2 regions of the Ruegeria sp. BHSB064 genome follow, and region 2 is predicted to be linked to the other one. Evidence: riboswitches for the same ligand, from Rfam matches in the RefSeq annotation. Region 2 holds a riboswitch; the other holds the start of a gene.

Region 1 (5,878 bases), on a different contig from region 2:
AGGCCCATGACCAAAGCGCCAATGGTCCCGAACACCGTGTAAAACAGCGTTACCCAAAGCACGCCCCAGAACTCGGACCCGTCAAAGACGCGAGCATAGTTTTCGAGGCTGAATTCAAAGTTGGTCAGAACGTTCGGCCCACTTCCAGTTACACGCGGTTCTGACGCTTCGATTACGTCTTCAAACGCATCGGGGTCGCCGCTCACGTCAACAGGTATGCGGATACGCTCACGCTGCCCCCCTTCCAGAGTGCCGAAATCGCAAAACAGGTCTTGTCCGTCCAAAACACAGGGGGCAACAACCTCCCTCGCAATGACACCATCGGGCAGAACGTCGCTGAGGGTGACGCCATTAATTGCGATCTCCTGACTGGAGTTGCGCAGGCGGTATTCAATCCGCAGATCGTCGCCCGATCCGCGCAGGCTTTCACGCACAACCGGTGCAGGCGGACGGAGATCGGACAGGGTAAATGGCTTGAAGCTGATCCAGAAGATTGCCAGCAAAGGCAAGATCACCACAAGCGATACACTGATCACGGTCGGAGCCAGCAGCGTCCAGGCCAGACGCGCCTCGCGTTTGGCTAACGCCCCGGTTCCGGTCGGTGGGGTGGCCGAAGTCATGGGGTACCTCGAAGGGTTGGGTGCAGCGGCGCGCACGCCGCTGCAGTTGCCACTTGATTACTGAACCTTCGCCAGCTCTTCGTTCATGGCTGCAACCGCTGCGGCTGCGTCGATCTCGTCATCAATATACTGACGTACAACACGATTGATGGCCTGAGAGTTGATCATTTTTGACGCCAGCGCCAATTGACCCTCGGCCACGCCCCAGCGCTGCGCCACGTCCAGACCGCCAACAATCTCGTCGATCATCGCCTGTTCGTACAGCTCGCCCAGAGGGGCCTTGCGATCGACACCGACGGGCAGTTCCGCCCAGGCTTCAGAGAACGCAGTCGGATTGTCTGCATTACCACGGCGCACGGGGAACTTACCCTCGGGCGCAATGGCCAGCGTCTGGGTATAGCCGTCATCCATCGCAAACTTTACGAATTCCATCGCCGCATCGGTATCCGCGTCGTTGGTGATGCCGAAATACCGCACATCACCCCAGGCCGCGCCATCGGGGTTCGACGGGCCGGACAGTTTGGTCACGATACCAGTCTTGCTGGCCAGATCGCGAGAGGTCGGGTCATCGTTAATGGTCGGCGGGGCGCTGTCGCGCAGACCAGCCAATTCGTCCAGAATAAACGGCGACCAGATGATCATCGCGGCTTTGCCGTCAAAATACAGCTCACGCGATTGCTTCCAGAAGAGTTCGCCGGGAGGCGAGGCTTTGGAAATAGCCTTGTAGAAGTCCAGAACCTCGGTGGTCTTGGCCTCATCCAGCGGCTGGAACCCATCAGGGCCAACGGGCGAGACGCCATTGGCAAGGAAAACATGCTCCAGCACCTGGCTCATGAAGTTCTCGTCGACTTTGGTGGCCGAGACAAAGCCATACATTTCTGGCGGGTTATGCAACGCCTCAAGTGCGGCCTGAATGTCGGCAAAGCTGTCAGGCGCTTCCAACCCGGCTTCATCGAACAGGTCCTTGCGATAGACAACCATTTGCGTCCAGCCGTCCACCGGAACCGAGGCGGTTTCACCATTGAACGCAGCCATGCCCAAAGCACCCGGCGCGAAGGTATCAGCGCCCAGTTCTTCGATCACTTCGGTCGCAGCTTCGGTGTCCAGAATGCCCGCTTCGGCCCACGGCAGAGCGTACTGCAACGGGTGGTAAACCACATCTGGCAAATCGCCCGCAGCAAAGGCTGCGGTTGCGCGGGTACCCAGATCCGTTTCCGTGACAGGGATCACTTCGACCGTTGTACCGGTCTCAGCCTTGAACTGGTCGGCCATTTCCTGCTGTTTCGCCAGACGCTCGGGCTGCTCCTCCGTTGTCCAGAAGCGGATCGTGTCCGCTTGTACCGACATGGCCGTCAGCGCCAGTGCTAACGACGAGCCGAGCATCAGCCTGGCTGCTTTTGGTGTAAGTTTCATGGTCGGTTTCCTCCCCGATTGTCTTCCATGGATCGTTTGATTTTTTCCGCCAACTCACTCGAAGTCAGCAGTGGCGGCCCGTCAGAGTCGCGTTCGATCAGCGTCGCCTGGCTGAGTTCGCGCAAAGATGCGGGTTCTTCCCCTCGGGTCTGACGTATCAGCATCGTTGCTAGGCGTTCGCCTGCCCGTTTGGAGTCGACGCTGAACGTGGTCAGCCCGGGGCTGGCATATTGGCATTCCGGAATTCCGTCATATCCAAGGACCGAGACATCACGCCCGATTTCAAGACCGAATTCTGCACACACAGGGTAGCTTCCCAATGCCGCCTGATCCGTCGCAAAGACAATCGCGGTCGGCGGGACAGACAGGCGCAACAAAGCGCGCGCTTCAGCGGCCCCTTCTTCGCGGGTGCGGGCCCCGTCGCGGATCAATTCAGGATCGACCGGCAATCCTGCAGCCCTAAGCCCGTCGACATAGCCATCCCGACGCAGGTGACTGTAGTTGAACTTTGGATCACTGCCGACAAACCCGATGCGGCTGTGACCAAAACGGACCAGACGTTCGACCGCGTCGCTCATGGCTTTTTCGCCGGAAATATCAAACCAAGACGTATCGTCCTGAAAACCGGTCCGACCATATCCTGTCCGACCATACAGGATGAACGGCACCTGCAGGTCGCTTAGGTACCCAACCCGCGCGTCATCGACTTCGGTACGCGGCAGGATGAATCCATCGGCCTTTCGTTCTTCGACCAGACGACTCAACACATTTAGCATGTCTTGTTTCGATTTCGCGGTCGAAATTGTCATCGTCCAGTCGGATGCACTGGCGGCTTCGCAAGCGCCCGCAAGAAAGTCCTGAAAGAATGGATTGTGCCGGTCCGGTTCTTCACTGTTGATGACCATGGCAATGGCACGCACGCGCCCCGTACGAATGGCCTGAGCGTGGCTGAGCGGGCGATATCCCATCTTGCGCGCCGTCACCTCGACCCGCTTTCGCGTTGATTCTGAGATGTCGGAATACCCGTTCAGTGCCCGCGACACGGTGCTTTTCGAAAGGCCGAGGTGATCAGCCAATTCTTCAAGCTTCACCCGCCCATTCGACGTGGCGCGCCGGGATCGGATTTGTCGCTGTTGCAGTTCGGGATTCGCCATCATTCTTTAATATAATTGTTCCGAAACCGGTTTCGGCAACAAAAAAATGACACCTTCAACCCACACCTGACAATCGCCTCCAACCAGCAGACAGGTCGCAACACCCCTCTCTTGGACATGATTGCAGTCGATAAGTTGCAATCAGAACCCCTCCGGAATTCGCAGATGACCCTCCCAATGCCGCAATCGGGAGTTGACCGTGTTCAAGTTTTTCTGTCATCAACGCGCCATGTTCGGTTCCGGGGAGTCACCCGGAGGCAATAGGGAATGCAGTGCGGCACATTCTTGGCCAAATCTGCAACTGCCCCCGCAACTGTAAGCGGCGAGCGAGACTGATTACGCCACTGGGGCACACCCGGGAAGGCCAGTTTAGCGTGAAGACCCGCAAGTCAGGAGACCTGCCGAACATGCGCCCCCGGAAGGGGCGCTCATCATCGGCGACGGGGTGTGCGCCGGATCTGTTTGCCCGTTGGGGCAAATAGTTTCGCATTCCCCAATGTCAAAAATCAATGCGTGCCGGGGAAGGCGCGACGTGAGAAGGACGTATTTGTGAAACACTTTTTGTTGGCCGCGGCAGTTGTCGTGGCAATGCCAGCGCTGGCGCAGGCTCATTTCCTGCTGGAATACACCGAAGACACCATGATCGAGCGTCCGGGTGACGTTCCGGTCAAGTTGGTCTTCTGGCATCCCTTTGAAGCCGGGCACGTGATGAGCCTGGACAAGCCGGAAGAGTTCTATGTGATCCACAACGGCGAAAAGATCGATCTGTTGGGTACATTGGAAGAAACCACGTTCGACGGCCCCGAGAACAGCGCCAAAGCATTTCTTGGTTCGGTTCCGGTGAAACGTTCCGGCGACTATGTGCTGGTGACGGTACCTGCGCCTTATTACGAAGAATCCGAGGATATCTATATCCAGCAGATCACAAAGGCTTACCTGAACCGCAATGAACTGCCCACCGACTGGGATCAACCGCAAGGTCTGGCGACCGAAATTCTGCCGCTGAACAAGCCTTATAACGTCATTGCAGGTTCCACCTTTACCGGCCGCGTACTGAGCGAAGGTGAACCGGTTTCTGGTACTGAGATCGAAATCGAATACATGGCTGCAGAACCTGATTTGGCAGGCAGCGGTGCAAAAGATGCCACGGCATCCCCTCTTCCGGGTGGGTCATTGGTCGCGATTTCAGATGAGAACGGCTATTTCACCTTTGGCGTACCAAAAGCGGGTTACTGGGGTTTTGCTGCTCTGGGTTCGGGCCCAAAAACCGAACATGAAGGCAAAGAACTGAGCCAGGATGCTGTGATCTGGATCCGCGCCTGGGATCTGGAGTAACCCCTATGCACATCGTGGACGGAGCCCTTTCGAACCCAGTTGTGATCAGCGGTGCAATCGCAGCGGCTGGCGGCGTTGCTGTGGGGCTGAAATCGCTGGACCTGGACCGAATTCCCATCGCGGGCGTGCTGTCGGCCTGCTTTTTTGTTGCCTCGTTGATCCATGTGCCGATTGGTCCGTCCTCTGTGCATTTGATCCTGAACGGTCTGGCCGGGCTTTTGCTTGGTTGGGCCGCTTTTCCAGCGCTGTTTGTTGGCCTGCTGCTTCAAGCCGTGTTTTTCGGTTTTGGCGGTTTGACTGTGCTTGGGATTAACACGGTCAACATCGCGCTTCCGGCGGTGCTGACATGGATGATCTTTGGTCGTCTGATCGCACGAGGCTCTCCGGTGCAGGGCGCTATTTGGGGTGGCATCGGCGGAGCGTTTTCAATTGCGGCCACGACGGCTCTTGTCGCTGTCTCACTGGCTCTGTCTGGTGACGCATTCCTACCAGCGGCAAAACTGGTCTTTTTTGCCCATATTCCCGTCATGGCAATCGAAGCGGTACTTACGGGTTTTGCCATTCTATTGGCCCGCAAGGTCAAGCCTGAACTCTTTCTAAGGGGTGCTCCGGTATGAGACAGCTGATTTTCGTTGTTGCGGTATTGCTTACCCCGCTTCCTGCGCTGGCCCATAAAGTTATCGCAGGGGTCTTTCCCGCAGGCGACGCGATTGAGGGTGAATTGGGCTTTTCCAACGGCGACATGGCTGAAAACCAAGACGTTATCGTTTATGGCCCCGATGGCGCTGAACTGGGGCGAACAGTCACCGATACCGATGGCTTCTTCCTCTACACCCCCACCGAACCCGTCGCGCACACGTTCAAAGCAGATCTGGGCGCTGGTCATATTGCCGAAGTCGCCATGCCAGCCGAGGAAGTGGCCGAGATTTTGGGTGTGGATCCCAAGCTTGTAAAACCTGTTACGCAGGTTGAAACCGCAACCGACATAGCGACGGTGACTGTTGCGTCACTAACCGACGAGGAACGCGCAGTCATTGCCCAAGCGGTACGAGACGAAACCCGCCCCCTGCGTCGTGAGATTGCAGCCTATCGCGAACACAACGACTTGCAGACCGTTCTGGGTGGGATCGGCTACATTATCGGTCTGTTCGGCATCGGCTTTTATGTCTCTGCACGCCGGAAAATGGCCGCCTGATGGCCCATGCTCTGGAACCCCAGGCAAAGACGCTGGCCGAGGTTGATGCCAGCGCACCCTTTGGGGTGATCGGAGAGTTGGATCCTCGGATGCGGATCGTGATGACGTGCTTTTTTGCTGTTGTTACGGTTTCGCTATCCAGCATTCCAGCTTTGGCTACG
Region 2 (5,878 bases):
CCTGTGCAGGCATTGCGCCTTGCCGGGACATCGAAGCGCCGCCACTCGGCCCACCCGTCGGCGGTGGCGGGGCGTCCTGCAGCCGCTTTATCAGTTCTTCAGGGCTGGGCAAATCGGCCACGTGGGTCAGGCGGATAACGGCCATCTCGGCAGCCATCATCGCGTTTGGCGCGGCAGAGACTTCTTCCAGTGCTTTGAGCAGCATCTGCCACATGCGGGTCAGAACACGCATAGGCAGCGCTTCGGCCATTTGCTGACCACGGGTCCGTTCGTCCGGGGAAACGGTCGGGTCTTCGGCAGCATCGGGCGTAATTTTGACGACGGAGACCCAGTGGGTGATCTCGGCGAGATCGCGCAAGACGGCCAAAGGGTCTGCGCCCTCTGCGTATTGGCTGCTCAGTTCCATGAGTGCACCCGCGGCATCGCCTCGCAGGATCATATCCATCAGGTCCAGAACGCGGCCACGGTCCGCAAGGCCCAGCATAGCGCGGACCTGATCGGCAGTGGTTTCGCCCGCCCCGTGCGAAATCGCCTGATCCAGCAGCGAGGTCGCATCCCTTGCCGATCCTTCTGCGGCGCGTGTAATCAGCGCCAGCGCGTCTTCGGCGATTTGGGCGCTTTCGGCGGTTGCGATCTTTTGCAGAAGGCCGATCATATCCTCGGGCTCGATCCGGCGCAGGTCAAAGCGCTGACAGCGGGACAGAACCGTGACCGGCACTTTACGAATCTCGGTGGTAGCGAAGATGAACTTCACATGTTCAGGCGGTTCCTCGAGCGTCTTGAGCAGCGCGTTGAAAGCGCTGGTCGAGAGCATGTGAACCTCGTCGATGATGTAGATCTTGTAACGTGCGCTGGCGGCGCGATAGCGGACACTGTCGATTATTTCGCGAATGTCATTCACGCCGGTTCGGCTGGCGGCGTCCATCTCCATCACATCGACGTGGCGGCCTTCCATGATGGCCACGCAATGTTCACATTGCCCGCAAGGCTCGGTCGTCGGGCCGCCATTGCCGTCGGGGCCGATGCAGTTCATACCCTTGGCGATGATCCGAGCGGTGGTTGTTTTGCCGGTGCCGCGAATGCCGGTCATGATGAACGCCTGCGCAATCCGGTCCGCTTCGAACGCGTTTTTCAGGGTGCGCACCATGGCATCCTGACCCACCAGATCGGCAAAGGTTTCCGGGCGATATTTGCGGGCGAGAACCTGATAGGCGGGGCTGGGCGTGTCGGTCATGTTTTCTCGGTCGGATTCGGTGCTTCGGCTCAGCGTAGTGGCCACCGCCTTCCGCGTCCACAGCGAGGCGCGATGATTTTTGATTTAGATTCCGACCGGATTCGCACTAAGCTGTTCCAACAAAATTTAAGACTCATTTTTTGTAAAGAGTTCCTGGTGGAGGACACAGGTTCATGTCGCAGCTGGTTATCTATGCTCTGCAAGTCGCAGGCGGAACGCTTGCCCTGACGTCGATACCCGGACGTGGCGGGGATTATGAGACGGATCTGGACACGATTGCCGCGTGGAAGCCGGGGCTGGTCATTTCAATGACGACGGATGTCGAGATGCTTCAGCACGGGGCGCAGGATTTTGGCAGCGATATCCAAAGCCGCGCCAGCCGGTGGGTGCATCTGCCGATCGAAGATTTCGGAGCACCCACTGCGGCGATTGAAGAGGCATGGCCCGACGTCAGCGCCGCTGCCCGGCATGCCTTGACCGGTGGAGGCCGGGTTTTGGTGCATTGCCGGGGCGGTTGCGGCAGGTCGGGGATGATTGTCCTGCGTCTGATGGTCGAGTGCGGCGAACGGGCAGAAAAGGCGCTGGAGCGTCTGCGGGCGCTGCGCCCCTGTGCTGTGGAAACAGACGCGCAGCTGGCTTGGGCGGCCCGGGTTTCCCCGGCGCAGGTGGTGTGACCTCAGGCCGAAAGCTGTTCGGGTGCGTGTACGGTTTTTCGGGGCCGTAAGGTTGCAACCTCAATCATTGCGCAAGGTGGGTTTGCAATGATGCCAGATGGCAGGGTGCTGAACGTGTTTCCAAAAATCAGATCAGCATAAAGGTTCAGGTCTTCAATCGCTGCGTCGGGTTGCGTGTCACAAAACACGCGAACACTGTCTGATTGTGCCTGGAAAATTGCCTGGCACCCTTCGGCGCAATGTGAAAGCTCACTACTGCCGTCAAACTCGAAGTCGTCGCCTGTGACAGCCGCGGCTTGTGTCATAGCCTCGGAAATCGAGCGCGCCAGCCGCGCCAGGGCGGGGCAGGTTTTGCCCGCCCGCTGACATACCGTTGCGCTGTATTCATGCGTCTTTGTCTTCCAGATCATCCTGCGCCCTCCGCGCGTGACGGGCAGAGGATCGGGTCAGGTGGGACGGCGAATTGCAGTCAGGACCTGCCCGGACACCCCGCCCGAGTTTCGGTTTCAGTTCCGATGGCAGGTCTCCTGACTTGCGGGTCATCGCTTTGCCGACCTTCCCAGCCCTAGGGGCCAGTGGCGTTTCGGCATTGCTCACCGCTTACAGTTGCGGGGGCAGTCGCGGAATTGGTTTGCGTCCGGATGACCAGACGGAACCGCACCGTGTTCCCTTTTCATCCCGACCCCTTGTGGGGGGCAGGAACCATCACACAATCGCTAGCGTCTGACCCAGTTCCGAGTCAAGCGGATCTTTGGCCCCGACGTTTGGTCATGCTGGATGGGTGAAAACTTCCCGCGTAGAGTTTCCGTTATTGAAGGTAAGCCAGCCGTTTTATCAGCGCAGGATCAGGGATTATGTTGGATACAGAACAGACGGTTTTAACCGAAGAGTTCCTCTTTCCGTCCGGGTCATCAACCCTTTCAGCGCGCCTGTACCGACCCTTGTCTGAACCCGGCACAGTGGTTGTGCTGAACAGTGCCACAGGCGTGCCACGCGACTATTATCGCCACTTCGCGCGTTGGCTGGCTGCCGAGCGCGGCATGGCGTGCCTGACCTATGACTATCGGGATTTCGGGCATTCACTGACCGGCCGCATGAAAGATGCGCGGGCGACAATGGCGGATTGGGCCTTGATCGACATGCCAGCGGCGCGGGCGGAAATGCGCAGGCGTTTTCCCGGCGCACAACAATGGACGATAGGTCATTCTGTAGGCGCCATGCTGGGACCCGTACAGCCCGATATCGACAAAATCGACCGGATGATTTGTGTGTGTTCCGGGCTTGTGACCCTGAACGATCACCCATGGCCCTACCGTGGATTGGCCGGGGTATTCTGGTACGGGCACGCGCCGTTGCTGGTCAAAGCGCTTGGCTACTTGCCCGGAAAGGCAATCGGTTTTGGTGCGGATTTGCCGGCATCGGTCTACTGGCAATGGCGTAAATGGTGCACCGCACCTTCGAGCTACTTGCCCGAGATCGGAACCGGGCTACCTGCTGCGCGGTGGGCAGAAGTTGGAAAACCGGTGGATCTGTTTACCTTTGAAGATGACCAGATGGTTCCGCCCAAGGCGGTATGTCGGCTTGCTGATCTCTATGGCCCCGAGGCCAAACGACATCTGCTGAAACCGGCTGATTTCGGGTTGTCTGAGGTTGGGCATATTGGCGCTTTTGCCCGACGCAACGCGGCCCTCTGGTCACGCTTTATCGACGTCTGAACGAGCTTGGTGTGACACTGCATATCACCCATTAGGCATGTGATGGGAAAGTGAGAGGTTGGACATCGACCCAAGCGGGGCTCGTTGTGGCTGCTTCCTTCCGGACCTGACCAGGTTGGCGAGGCGCTCGCCCGCGCCAACCTCTCGACTCTGGATATAGGGAAGGCGAGGGCAAAAGACAACCCGTCAGAACGTCAGGCGAATACGCTCGAACCCGGCTTCATCAGGACTTAGTAATTGGGCGTTGAACATGTGCAACTCACCCATGTGTTCAAGGGCACCGGGACCTGTTCGAAGCAAGGCATTTACGCCCGCTTGAGCTGTGAGTTTAAAAGGATAGGGGTGCCGCGCTATGGGATCGGGCGGAAGGCGATGAGACAGGTAATCCCGCAACAGGTCCTTGATATCGAGCGGCGGTAGGTTGATGCGTTGGGCGGCAGAGGCGGCAGGAAAATGTCCGCCTCCACTGGCGCGGTAATTATTGCTGGCCAGGACAAACCTTTGTGCGGACTGAACAGGTTGGCCATCGATTGTCAGATTGCGAATTCGTCTGTTGTCAGGGTCGATGAGCCGACCGTCACTGTCGAAGCGCGCAGGTTGCGATGGATCGATTTGATAGGACAGGCCAAAGATAACGTCGAAATTGTAACCGGCACGTTCAGGGTTGATGAGATCCGCTTCTGTATCTGGTGAAAGCTGGTTGAACACGCTTGCCGACATTTCCAGCCAATCCAGCACGTCGGCACCGCTTATCCGTATAGCACGCAGTTCATTGGGAAACGGATACAGGTCCGCAACGTGACGCAGGCATATTTCCCCCGCCGGTACATCTGTGTAATGCCGCGGGCCAGCGCGCCCACCGCTTTTCCCGGGCGCCACGGCTGACAACAGCGGCAACTCGCCCAACGCCGACCCTTGCAGGTATGGACGCAGAGCAGCAGCCTGTGCCGCAGCGACCAGAGCCAAGCCGCGATCCGGTGCGCAAAAGCTGAAATAGCTGTGCATGGATTCTGATGCGCGCGCGACGGGTTTGGCAACCGCGCTGCGGGTTTGACGATGGGCGTCAGCGAACAGACGCACCATGTCCTCGTCTTCCTCGACCGCGACTCCATCCGCGCAAACCGGGCGCAAGTCCACACGACATTCTTCAATGCTGAACCCGCCATTCGGTCGCTGAGAAACAACAAGATCAATGACACCAAGATAAGATCCAGCCGAACCGGCCATGACAACCGGGGTCTGATGCACCAGCCCGTTTGCGGGATCGAGATATGGGGCGTTGGTGTCTGTGCGACTCGGAAGGGTCAGGTGCGTATGCCCGGCGACAATGGCGTCGATGTCGTCTATAGTCGCCAAGGGGATGACGGCATTTTCCATCCCTTCTACGGGCTCTGATTGGCCTAGGCCGGAATGCGCCAACACAACTATCAGGTCACATCCTTCAGCGCGCAGTTGTTTTGACAGGTCGCATGCCGTGGATAGAATGTCGTAGGCTGTAACCTCTCCGTTCAGATGATGCTCTTCCCAGCGGGTGGTTTGTGGCGGAAGCACGGATATAAGGCCGATGCGAAGGGGCATTTCTTTGCCACCCAACGGCACGGTGCGGTCCAGTATCGCATATCGCCGCCATGCTTGCAGGCCACCCGATCGATGCAGGTTGCTGCACAGGACCGGGCAGGGGGCTTGCAAGATGATATTGTCCAATACCGGCAGCCCAAAACCAAAATCATGGTTGCCGAGACCTATGGCGTCGTACTCCAACGCCGAGAAGGCTTGCATGACCGGATGCGGCACGTTGTTCTGAACCGCCCACTCGCCCAACGGCGTTCCCTGAAATGCATCCCCATTATCCACCAACAGGACCAACGCATCACTTGCTTCTTGGCGGGCTTTGCGGATCAGGCTGGCGGTGCGCGTCAATCCAAGCGTCTGGTCAGGAGTATCGGTGTAATAGTCAAAACCTGTCAGGTTCATATGAAGGTCGGTTGTCGCCAGAATACGCACAAGCCCACGGTCTTTTGCAGGAGATACCCGCGTCGAAGGGTTTTGCTTCACTTTGAATGGTCTGCTTTTGAATAGAGTTATTGGTCAAATCTAACAAAGCGTAACCTAAATGAATTTTCCGGGGCCGCCATGCGGCTTTTCGGCGGCAAGTGCGCGCATCGCGAGAGTTTGAATTGCCATTGCAACGCGGTCTGAGACATGGCAGCCCTGTGCCTGGGACCAGAAGGAAATCCAATGAAAAACGCAGAGCA

Evidence for each region. Region 2 has a riboswitch for cobalamin ahead of AC2FNU_RS23445 (hypothetical protein). Riboswitches for the same ligand answer to the same signal wherever they lie in the genome.
Region 1: it holds a riboswitch for cobalamin, as region 2 does, so the genes downstream of both, AC2FNU_RS21795 (DUF4198 domain-containing protein) here and AC2FNU_RS23445 (hypothetical protein) in region 2, are expected to answer to the same signal.

What each region holds. Positions count from the first base shown of each region.
Region 1 is NZ_JBXWSB010000145.1:184-6,061, reverse strand. It holds gene AC2FNU_RS21810 (carbohydrate ABC transporter permease) at 1-620, opposite strand, end outside; gene AC2FNU_RS21805 (ABC transporter substrate-binding protein) at 678-2,033, opposite strand; gene AC2FNU_RS21800 (LacI family DNA-binding transcriptional regulator) at 2,030-3,190, opposite strand; cobalamin riboswitch at 3,405-3,607, shown strand; gene AC2FNU_RS21795 (DUF4198 domain-containing protein) at 3,737-4,522, shown strand; gene cbiM (cobalt transporter CbiM) at 4,528-5,139, shown strand; gene AC2FNU_RS21785 (NikL family nickel/cobalt ECF transporter subunit) at 5,136-5,717, shown strand; partial or broken gene AC2FNU_RS21780 (energy-coupling factor transporter transmembrane component T family protein) at 5,717-5,878, shown strand, end outside.
Region 2 is NZ_JBXWSB010000184.1:157-6,034, forward strand. It holds partial or broken gene AC2FNU_RS23435 (DNA polymerase III subunit gamma/tau) at 1-1,234, opposite strand, end outside; gene AC2FNU_RS23440 (protein-tyrosine phosphatase family protein) at 1,408-1,908, shown strand; gene AC2FNU_RS23445 (hypothetical protein) at 1,911-2,318, opposite strand; gene AC2FNU_RS23450 (hypothetical protein) at 2,293-2,451, opposite strand; cobalamin riboswitch at 2,409-2,629, opposite strand; gene AC2FNU_RS23455 (alpha/beta hydrolase family protein) at 2,763-3,623, shown strand; RNA gene ffs (signal recognition particle sRNA small type) at 3,672-3,770, opposite strand; gene AC2FNU_RS23465 (bifunctional 2',3'-cyclic-nucleotide 2'-phosphodiesterase/3'-nucleotidase) at 3,810-5,678, opposite strand; partial or broken gene AC2FNU_RS23470 (NUDIX-like domain-containing protein) at 5,862-5,878, shown strand, end outside.